2 linked regions of the Granulimonas faecalis genome follow. The protein of the gene in region 2 binds, or shares a complex with, the protein of the main gene of each other region. Links are inferred from orthologs where the notes say so. Each region holds a gene or a part of one and is shown on either strand. Other genes may lie near its edges.

The links.
Region 1: the proteins of uvrB (region 2) and OR600_RS01480 are in contact, whole or in part, in a crystal structure (PDB 7EGT), measured with the Thermus thermophilus proteins. The link is inferred for Granulimonas faecalis from one-to-one orthologs. Residues at the interface, in WP_096411307.1 of Thermus thermophilus: Glu23, Leu25, Arg26, Asp27, Gly28, Glu29, Arg30, Phe31, Arg55, Glu326, Asp327, Phe328, Glu379, Ser382, Gln383, His398, Gly400, Arg401; in WP_096412145.1 of Thermus thermophilus: His654, Arg656, Phe657, Gln666, Asp668, Glu669, Lys680, Arg681, Leu682, Ser683, Lys685, Tyr686, Ala687.

Annotation. Positions count from the first base shown.
Region 1 is NZ_BQKC01000001.1:321,496-325,753, reverse strand. Bases 1,141-4,258 are described here. They hold OR600_RS01480 (ATP-dependent helicase), read right to left. Parts: upstream 3,865-4,258; coding sequence 1,417-3,864; downstream 1,141-1,416. Other genes in these bases: OR600_RS01475 (homocysteine S-methyltransferase family protein), read right to left, coding at 4,027-4,258; OR600_RS01485 (mechanosensitive ion channel family protein), read right to left, coding at 1,141-1,415. Also shown: OR600_RS01490 (nucleoid-associated protein), read right to left, coding at 1-567; more of OR600_RS01485, read right to left, coding at 633-1,140. UniProt on the Escherichia coli protein: A helicase with DNA-dependent ATPase activity. Unwinds DNA duplexes with 3'-5' polarity. Translocates on single-stranded DNA with 3'-5' polarity. Initiates unwinding more efficiently from a nicked substrate than double-stranded DNA.
Region 2 is NZ_BQKC01000001.1:865,478-870,730, reverse strand. Bases 2,281-5,253 are described here. They hold uvrB (excinuclease ABC subunit UvrB), read right to left. Parts: upstream 4,901-5,253; coding sequence 2,660-4,900; downstream 2,281-2,659. Other genes in these bases: OR600_RS03950 (lytic transglycosylase domain-containing protein), read right to left, coding at 4,914-5,253; OR600_RS03960 (PTS sugar transporter subunit IIB), read left to right, coding at 2,370-2,651. Outside these bases: OR600_RS03970 (aminoacetone oxidase family FAD-binding enzyme), read left to right, coding at 1-484; OR600_RS03965 (NAD(P)/FAD-dependent oxidoreductase), read left to right, coding at 547-2,262. UniProt on the Escherichia coli protein: The UvrABC repair system catalyzes the recognition and processing of DNA lesions. A damage recognition complex composed of 2 UvrA and 2 UvrB subunits scans DNA for abnormalities.

The DNA.
Region 1 (4,258 bases), 540 kb from region 2 along the record:
GCAGAAGCGCACGTCGCCCGTGGCCGACACCACGGCGAACGACCGCACCTTCTGGGAGGGGTTGGGCAGGATGGCGTGATGCCGGGCGATGGAGGCCAGGGTGTGGCCCAGCTCGTCGCGGCCCACCTCGTGCATGTAGGCGCGGCGGCTCTCCAACATCACGATGGCCAGGTACCGCGGCGCCTGGGAGCGGTACATCATCTCGATGTCCTCCTCGCCCAGGCCGTCCACGGTCTCCTCCTCGCGGCCCTCGAAGTCGATGAAGAGCAGGTCGAACGAGGGGGTCTCCTCCATCTGGCCCATCTGGCCGATGAGGAACTCGGCGGCGACGGCCGTGAACGGGGCGAAGTCGGCGTTGCCGCGGAAGAAGGCCACGGCCTCCTTGGCGAAGGCGCTGTCGGGCAGGAAGGCCCCGCGGCGGGCGTCCAGGTTGGAGAGGGCGCGGCGGGCCTGGGAGGTCACATAGCGCTTGACCTCGTCGTCGGCGAGGTCCATGGGTGCCTCGGAGAAGACCTTGACGCAGGACTTGCCCTCGTAGCTGTGGAGAATGGCCTGGTTGACGCGCATGGGTGTTCCTTCCTCGGAAGTCGGGGCGGAGACGGCGGGACGCCGCTGCGGGGTTGGGGGAGGGGTCAGGCCAGGTAGCTCGCCCCTTCGAGGGCACGGACCACGGCGTCGGTGGCGGCCTGGAAGGTCACCGACGGGTCGACGTCGAAGTAGACGCTCACCTTGGTGCCGTCGCTGCCCGTGGCGGTGCACACCACCCGGGTGGCGCTCGCCGGGTCGGCGGTGCGGCCGAGGGCCTTGTCGGCGGCCTCCCGGATCTTGGCACAGGCGTCGGCCACGTCGCACCCGGCCTTGAGGGTGACGTCAAGGCTGGTCATGTTGGCCTGGCGCACCGCGATCTTGGTGATGGCCGACGAGTTGAGCTGGGAGTTTGGCACCACCACGGCGTTGCCCAGACGGTCGCGCACCGTGGTGTCGCGCCAACTGACGTCGGTCACCTGGCCGGTGATGCCGTTGACGGTGATGTAGTCGCCCGGCTTGATGGTCTTGGTGACCATGAGCGTGAGGCCGCCCACCAGGTTGGAGATGGTGGTCTGAAGGCCCAGGGAGACGGCGATGGAGGCGGCGCCGAGGGACGTGATGAGGGCGTTGGGGGCGACGCCGAAGACCGGCTGCAGGATCATGAGCAGCGCGATGATCCATACCGTCCCGCGCACGACGTTGACGAAGATCGACGCGTTGGGGACGTCGGCCTTCTCCAGGCCCTCCCGGGTCATGCGGGTGAGCACGCGCTCCACGCACCGGGCGACGACCGCCATCACCGCCACGAGGATGACCTTGCCCACCAGCACGCCGAGGTCGCTCTTGAAGAACGTCGCCACGTCGGCCGTCATCGTCCCGACACCCATGTCACTGCACCTTGACGATGGGGGCGAAGCCCTTCATGAGCTTCTTGGTCTGGCCGCTCTTGGCGAAGCGCACCTCGAGGGTGTCGCCCTTCACCGCCACCACGGTGCCGGAGCCGAACGTCTTGTGGTGCACGCGGTCGCCCGGCTCGAAGCTCTCGGCGGCTTTGCGGGGATCCTTGCGCACCGGAGCCGGCCGGGCCGTGCCCGAGGAGCGCGTCTGGTTGCCAAAGACCGAGCCCCCGTACACCGAGGAGCCCGTGCCGGAGCCGAAGGTGCCGCGGCGGTCGCCGCGCTTCTCCCAGCCGGTGCCCGAGAAGCCCGCCGAACCCACGCCGGTCACCTTGATGTGGCTCTCGGGGATCTCGTTCACGAAGCGGCTGCGGGGGTTGGCCTGGGTGGCGCCCCAGGTGCGCCGCGTGGCGGCATAGGTGAGGTAGAGGCGCTTGCGGGCCCGGGTGATGGCCACGTAGGCCAGGCGGCGCTCCTCCTCCAGGCGGGCCGGGTCGGAGTCGTGCGTCAGGTTGGGGAACAGCCCCTCCTCCATGCCGCAGACGAACACCACGGGGAACTCCAGGCCCTTGGCGGAGTGGATGGTCATCATCGTGATGGCGCTCGTCTGGCCCGAGAGGCTGTCGAGGTCGCTGCGGAGGGCCAGCCACTCCATGAAGGCGGGCAGCTGGGAGGAGGCCACGGCGCCGAAGCCGCCGTCGGCCGCGGGCGCGGCGCCCTCGTCCGGCGCGGCGAACAGGGCGCCCTGGCCGTCGTCGTCCACGGGCTGCGGGGCGGGTACGGCGCCGGGGTCGTCGGCGGCCTCGGCACCGGCCACGCCGGCCTCGCGGAGCTCCGCCAGCGACTCCAGGGCCGAGACCACGTCGTCGTGGCTCTCGTCGAACTCCTGGGCGATGAGCAGGAACTCGCGGATGTTCTCGATTCGTCCCTCGGCCTCGGGCGTGCGCTCGGCCTCGAGGGCGGCCACGAGCCCGGAGCGCTCCACGATGAGCTCCACCACGCGGGAGAGCTCGCCCTCGTAGTGGCGGGCCTCCTCCACAGCGCTCGTCCAGGCCGCCAGGGCGTTGCGCACCTTGGGCGAGAGGAGCCCGGCCTCGGCCACGCAGGCCTGGGCGGCCGAGAAGAACGGGGTGCCGTGGGTCGCGGCGTAGGCGGCTATCTTGTCCTGGGAGGTGGCACCGATGCCGCGGCGGGGCACGTTGACCACGCGGCGGGCCGAGACGTCGTCGGCCGGGTTGAGCACGAGCTTGAGGTAGGCCATGACGTCGCGGATCTCGGCGCGGTCGAAGAAGCGCGTGCCGCCCACGATCTTGTAGGGCACGCCGGCACGCAGGAACATGTCCTCGAGGATGCGGCTCTGGGCGTTGGTGCGGTAGAAGACCGCCATGTCGTCGTAGGGGGTGCCGGCGGCGTGCAGGCGCTCGATCTCGGCAGCCACCCAGCGGCCCTCGTCGCGCTCGTCGGCGGCCTGGTAGGCCGAGATGGGCTCGCCGTCGCCCTCGTCGGTGAACAGGCGCTTGGGCTTTCGGTGGGAGTTGTTGGCCACCACGGCGTTGGCCGCGGCCAGGATGTGGCCCGTGGAACGGTAGTTCTGCTGCAGCTTCACCACGCGGGCGTCGGGGTAGTCCTTCTCGAAGTCCAGGATGTTCTGGATGTCGGCGCCGCGCCAAGAGTAGATGGACTGGTCGTCGTCGCCCACCACCATGAGGTTGCGGTGGAGCTCGGCCAGCCTCTTGGTGATGAGGTACTGCACATGGTTGGTGTCCTGGTACTCGTCCACCGAGATCTGGACGAAGCGCCGCTGGTAGCGGGCCAGCACCTCGGGGTGCCTCTCGAACAGGAGGAGCGTGTTCACGAGCAGGTCGTCGAAGTCCATGGCGTTGGCCACCATGAGGCGGCGCTGGAGCTCGGCGTAGACCCGGGCCGCCTTCTGGGTGGCGGGGTCGGCCGCCTGGGCGGCCATCTCGTCGGCGTCCACCATGGCGTTCTTGGCGGCACTGATCTTGGAACGGACCATGTTGACGGGAAACTGCTTGGTGTCGATGTCGAGGTCGGCCATGATGGCCTTGACCAGGCGCTTGGAGTCGTCGTCGTCGTAGATGGTGAAGTTGGGACGGTAGCCCAGGAGCTCGGCGTCGTCGCGCAGGATGCGCACGGCCATGGCGTGGAACGTGCACACCCACATGCCGCGTGTGCCCCCGGGGAGCAGGGCGCCCAGGCGCTCGCGCATCTCCGCGGCGGCCTTGTTGGTGAACGTGATGGCCAGGACCTGCCAGGGGGCCACGCCGAGGTCGGCCACCATGTGCGCGATGCGGTGCGTGAGCACGCGGGTCTTGCCCGAGCCGGCGCCGGCGAGCACGAGGAGCGGGCCCTCGCAGGTGAGGACCGCCTCGCGCTGGGCGTCGTTGAGCGAGTCGATGTCGATGGCGCTTTCTTGCATGGGGTCCCTCCGGGCGCGGCTGGGTGCGGTGCGGCCCTCCAGTCTAGCAGTGGCGGGCGGCGCGTCGGCGACGGGTACCGGCCGGGAGGGCGGGCCCGGCCGGTACGACGCCGGGAGGGCGGGGCGGCGGTTCGGTGGGACGGCCTTCGATGGGGAGGGCCGCTACGCGTAGACCTCCGAGAGGATCCGCGCGCTCTCCGCCGCGTCCTTGGCGTAGGCGTCGGCGCCCACCATCTCGGCGTACTCGGGGTTGAGCACGGCGCCGCCCACGAAGACGAAGGTGCCCGGGGCCCTCTCGCGCAGGAGCTCGACGGTCTCGGCCATGGCCTTGACCGTGGTGGTCATGAGCGCCGAGAGGCCCACCACGCGGATGCCGGTCTCCTCCACGGCGGCG
Region 2 (5,253 bases):
GTTCCGCAGCGGGGCGCTCTCGGGCATCGTGTCGCTCGACCTCTCGCGCCAGGCCGTGCCCGGGGACGCCGTGGAGGTGGACCTCGCCCCCGAGGCCTCCCTGGACGACGTCGCCTCGCTCGTGGGCCCCCGCTTCAGGCCCCATGGCGCCGACGGCCTGATCGACCCCGCCGTGGCCGAGGTGCTCGCCCGCGAGGCGTCCGGCTCCCACGACCCGGCCGAGGCCATGGCGTCCCTCGTGAAGGCGCTGCCCTTCTCGGTGACGGGCCTCGCCCACCCCGAGACCGCGCAGGTCACCCGAGGCGGCGTGGCCGCCTCGGCCGTGGACGGCTCCACCCTGGCCGTGCCCTCCGTGCCAGGCCTCTCGGTCTGCGGCGAGGCGCTGGACGTGGACGGCCCCTGCGGCGGGTACAACCTCGCCTTCGCGTGGCTCTCCGGCCTGAGGGCCGGCCGATGCGCCCTCTCAAGCCTGCTGCTCCCCTGAATCCACTCCCCTGAAAACATGGGAACAAGGGGAGAAACGACCACTCTGCCCGGGAAGGCCCCATGATCGAAGTCCCCAACATCTCCGTACCGCTGCGCGACCTCGAGCGTGCCGGTGACGAGATGGCCGCGGTCCGAAAGGCCGCCCAGAAACGGCTCCACGTCGCGCCCGACGCCATCGCCTCCCTCGAGATCCGCCGCCGCTCCATAGACGCGCGCCGCGGCAGGCCCATCACCGTGGTCTACACGGTGCGCTGCTTCATGCGCGGCGGCACCAACTCCGAGCGGGCGCTCCTGTCCTCCATCGGGCGCCGCGGCCGCGGGCCCAAGGTGGAGGTCGTGGAGCCCGACGGCAACCCGGTGCCGCTGGTCTCCGGCGCCCCCCTCTCGGACGGCGAGCGCCCCGTGGTGGTGGGCGCCGGCTGCGCGGGCCTCTTCTGCGCCTGGGCCCTCGCCCGCCAGGGTCTCTGCCCCGTGCTCGTGGAGCGTGGCGACGACGCCGCGCGCCGTACCGCCCTCATCGACCGGTTCGACCGCACGGGCGAGCTCGACTGCGAGTCCAACATACAGTTCGGCCTCGGCGGCGCCGGGACCTTCTCCGACGGCAAGCTCACCACGGGCACGAGGAGCCCCTACCACCGCGCCATCCTCGAGGCCCTCGTGGCCGGCGGCGCGAGTCCCCGCATCCTGTTCGAGGCCAAGCCCCACGTGGGCAGCGACGTGCTCCCCCGCGTGGTGACCCACATCGCCCGGGAGGTCGAGCGCCTGGGCGGCGAGGTCCGCCACCGCTGCCGCCTCACGGGCCTCAGGGTGGAGGGCTCCGGCCTCGGCCGCAGGGTCACCGGCGTGGAGCTGGCCTGGCGGGAGGGGCGGCCGGCCCCCTCGCCCGACGCGCCCGTGGGGGCGCCGGGGCCGGAACGCGCCGAGACCCTCGCCGCTTCCTGCGTGGTGCTCGCCTGCGGCCACTCTGCCCGCGACGTCTTCGAGCTGCTGCGGGACCTCGACGTGGCCATGGAGCGCAAGACGTTCTCCATGGGGGCGCGCATCGAGCACCTGCAGGCCGACGTCGACCGCTGCCAGTACGGCCCGGCCGCCGGCAGCCCCCTGCTCGGGGCCGCCCCCTACAAGCTCGTCTCCCACGTGCGCGGCGCGGCCCCCGCCTACTCGTTCTGCATGTGCCCCGGCGGCTACGTGGTCGCCGCGGCGAGCGAGGCCCACGGGGTGGTCACCAACGGCATGAGCCTGGCCGCACGCGACGGGGCCAACGCCAACTCCGGCATCCTCGTGAACGTCAACCCGGGCGACCTCCCCGGCGACGACGTGCTGGCGGGCGTGGCCCTCCAGCGCCGCTGCGAGCAGACGGCCTACGCCGCCGGCGGCGGGGCGTTCCGGGCGCCGGCGCAGCTCGTGGGTGACTTCCTGGCCGGCACCCCCTCCTCCGGTCCGGGCCACGTGGCGCCCACGTATCCCCGCGGCGTCACCTGGGGGTCGCTCGACGGCCTCCTGCCCGAGACGGTGCTCGGGGCCATGAGGGCGGGCATCCCCGCCATGGCCGGCAAGCTGCGGTGCTTCGCCGACCCAGAGGCTGTGCTCACCGGCGTGGAGACGCGTTCCTCGTCGCCGGTGCGCGTGGTGCGCGACAAAGGATACGAGAGCGTCTCGGTGGCCGGTCTCTTCCCCGTGGGCGAGGGCGCCGGCTACGCAGGTGGCATAATGAGCGCGGCAGCCGACGGCGTGGGCTGCGCCATGGCCGTCGCGGGGCGCATCCGGAACGCCTGACGGGCCCGGCCCCCGCAACGGCGGCGCCCGGCGGGCGCCGAGAACCCGACACAGAGACGACGGCCGGCGCTGGTGACCCCGGCGCCGGCGGCATGGGAGGAACGAGCATGGCGGCAAAGATCATCGTGGCGTGCGGCTCCGGCGTGGCGACGTCCCAGACCGTGGCGAGCAAGGTGCGCCACCTCCTGGACGCCCGCGGCGTCGAGGCCGACGTACAGGCGGTCGAGATCAAGAACCTGCGCCAGGCGCTGCGCGGCGCCGACGCCTACATCTCGGTGGTCAAGACCGACGAGAGCTTCCCCACCCCGGTCTTCAACGGCGTGGCCTTCCTCACCGGCATCGGCCAGGAGGAGGAGCTCGAGGAGCTCGTCAAGGCCATCTCCCGCTAGCCCCCTTCCTAGCGCCGGGGGTTCCTCCGACCCCCGAGGCGCTTGCGCGACGCGTGGGACGACCCCTTGCGGGCGCCGGAGCGCAGCCTCGCGATGACGGCGTCCTCGGAGGTCCCCTCCAGGGCGGCGCGCAGCTCCACCACCTGGTCGCGCAGGGCTGCGGCCCGCTCGAAGTCCGTGGCGTCGCTCGCCGCGCGCATCTCCTCCTCCAGGGAGGCCAGCACCGCCTCGGCCTCCTCCCGCGGGAGCTCCGCCAGCTCGGCGGCCACCTGGGCGGCCCTGCCCTCCCCCGGGGCCGTGCCCGGCGTGTAGAACTCGCCGTGGCCCAGCTCGTCGCCGTCGCCGCCGTGGCGGCGGCTGCGCCTGCCCACGGAGGCGTCGGCCTCCTCGATGAAGCCCGAGATGTCGTTCACGGCCTTGCGCACCGTCTTGGGCACGATGCCGTGCTCCTCGTTGTAGGCCTTCTGGAGGGTGCGGCGGCGGTTGGTCTCGTCGATGGCCTCGCGCATGGAGTCGGTGACGGTGTCGGCGTACATGATCACCTGGCCGTCGGCGTTGCGCGCCGCGCGGCCCATGGTCTGGATGAGGGAGCGCCGGTTGCGGAGGAACCCCTCCTTGTCGGCGTCGAGGATGGCCACGAGCGACACCTCGGGGATGTCCAGGCCCTCGCGGAGCAGGTTGATGCCCACGAGCACGTCGATCTTGCCCTGGCGCAGGTCGCGCACGATGTCCACGCGGTCGAGCGTGGCGGTGTCGGAGTGCATGTAGTTGACGCGGATGCCCTGGTCGAGCAGGTGATCGGTGAGGTCCTCGGCCATGCGCTTGGTGAGCGTGGTCACGAGCACGCGCTCGTGACGCGTCACGCGGTCGCGGATCTCGGACGTGAGGTCGTCGATCTGGCCGCGCACGGGGCGCACGTCGATGGAGGGGTCGAGCAGGCCCGTGGGGCGGATGATCATCTCCACGTCCTGCTGGCTCACGGAGCACTCGTAGTCGCCGGGCGTCGCCGAGACGTAGATGAACTGCGGGATACGGGCCTCGAACTCGTCGAAGCGCAGGGGCCGGTTGTCGAGGGCCGACGGCAGGCGGAAGCCGTGCTCCACGAGGGTCACCTTGCGGGAGCGGTCGCCCTCGTGCATGCCGCGCACCTGCGGCACCGTGACGTGGCTCTCGTCGACGATGCACACCATGTCGCTCGGGAAGTAGTCGATGAGGGTGTAGGGCGGCTCGCCGGGCTTGCGGCCGTCCAGGTGGCGCGAGTAGTTCTCGATGCCGTTGCAGAACCCCATGGTCTCGAGCATCTCGAGGTCGTAGGCCGTGCGCTCCGAGAGGCGCTGGGCCTCGAGGAGCTTGTCGGCGGCCTTGAGCTCGCCCACGCGGGCGATGAGCTCGTCGTTGATGGTCTTGAGGGCGTGGTTGACCTTGGGGCGCTCCGTGACGTAGTGGGAGGCCGGCCAGATGGGCACCGCGTCGAAGTCGCGGATGACCTCGCCGGTGAGCTCGTCCACCTCGGCGATGCGCTCCACCTCGTCGCCGAAGAACTCCACCTTGAGGGGGTGTTCGGCGTAGGGCGGAAAGACGTCCACGGAGTCGCCGCGCACGCGGAACATGCCCCGCTGGAGGTCGAGGTCGTTGCGGTCGTACTGCACGGCCAGGAGGTTGCGGATGAAGTCGTCGCGCTCCAGAGGCGCCTCCTTGTCCACGTTGGGGGCGAGGCCGGCGTAGTCGTCGGGGGAGCCGATGCCGTAGATGCAGGAGACCGACGCCACCACGATGACGTCGCGGCGCGACAGGAGGTTGGCCGTGGCCTGGTGGCGGAGCTTCTCCACCTCCTCGTTGATGGAGGCGTCCTTCTCGATGTAGGTGTCGCTCTGGGGCACATAGGCCTCGGGCTGGTAGTAGTCGTAGTACGAGACGAAGTACACGACGGCGTTGTCGGGGAACATCTCGCGCATCTCGGCGGCCACCTGGGCGGCGAGCGTCTTGTTGGGCTCGAGGATGAGGGCCGGGCGGTTGACCTTCTCGATGGTCTTGGCCACGGTGTAGGTCTTGCCGGAGCCGGTCACGCCCATGAGCGTCTGGTAGCGCAGGCCCTCCTCGACGCCGCGGGCGAGCCTCTCGATGGCCTGGGGCTGGTCGCCCGCAGGCTCGTAGGGCATCTGCACGGAGAAGTCGGGGCTGCCGCCCTCCCGCCCGAAGCGGACGAGCCCGGCGCCCACGCGGCCGCGGCCGGTGTCTCCCTGGTCCATGTGGCTGCCTCCCTTATCGCGTGACGGCGTCGTCGACGAGGCCGTCGGGGTAGAGTGCGCGGTACTGCTCGTAGGCCTCCGTGACCTTCTCGAGGTAGAGGCGGGTCTCGGGGAACTCGATGGCGTCCCTGAAGTCCGAGTCGCCCCCGCCCCAGGCGCTCGCCGCGCCGGGGCCGGCGTTGTAGGCCGCCACGGCCCTGTCGGTGGAGCCGGCGGAGTCGAGCAGCGTGGCGAGGTAGGCCGTGCCGTACTCGATGTTGGTGGCCGGGTCGGAGAGGTCGTCGGGGTCGTAGACGCTCCCGTCGACGATGCCGCGGTCCGCGAGCTCCCGGGCCGTGGCCGGCATGAGCTGC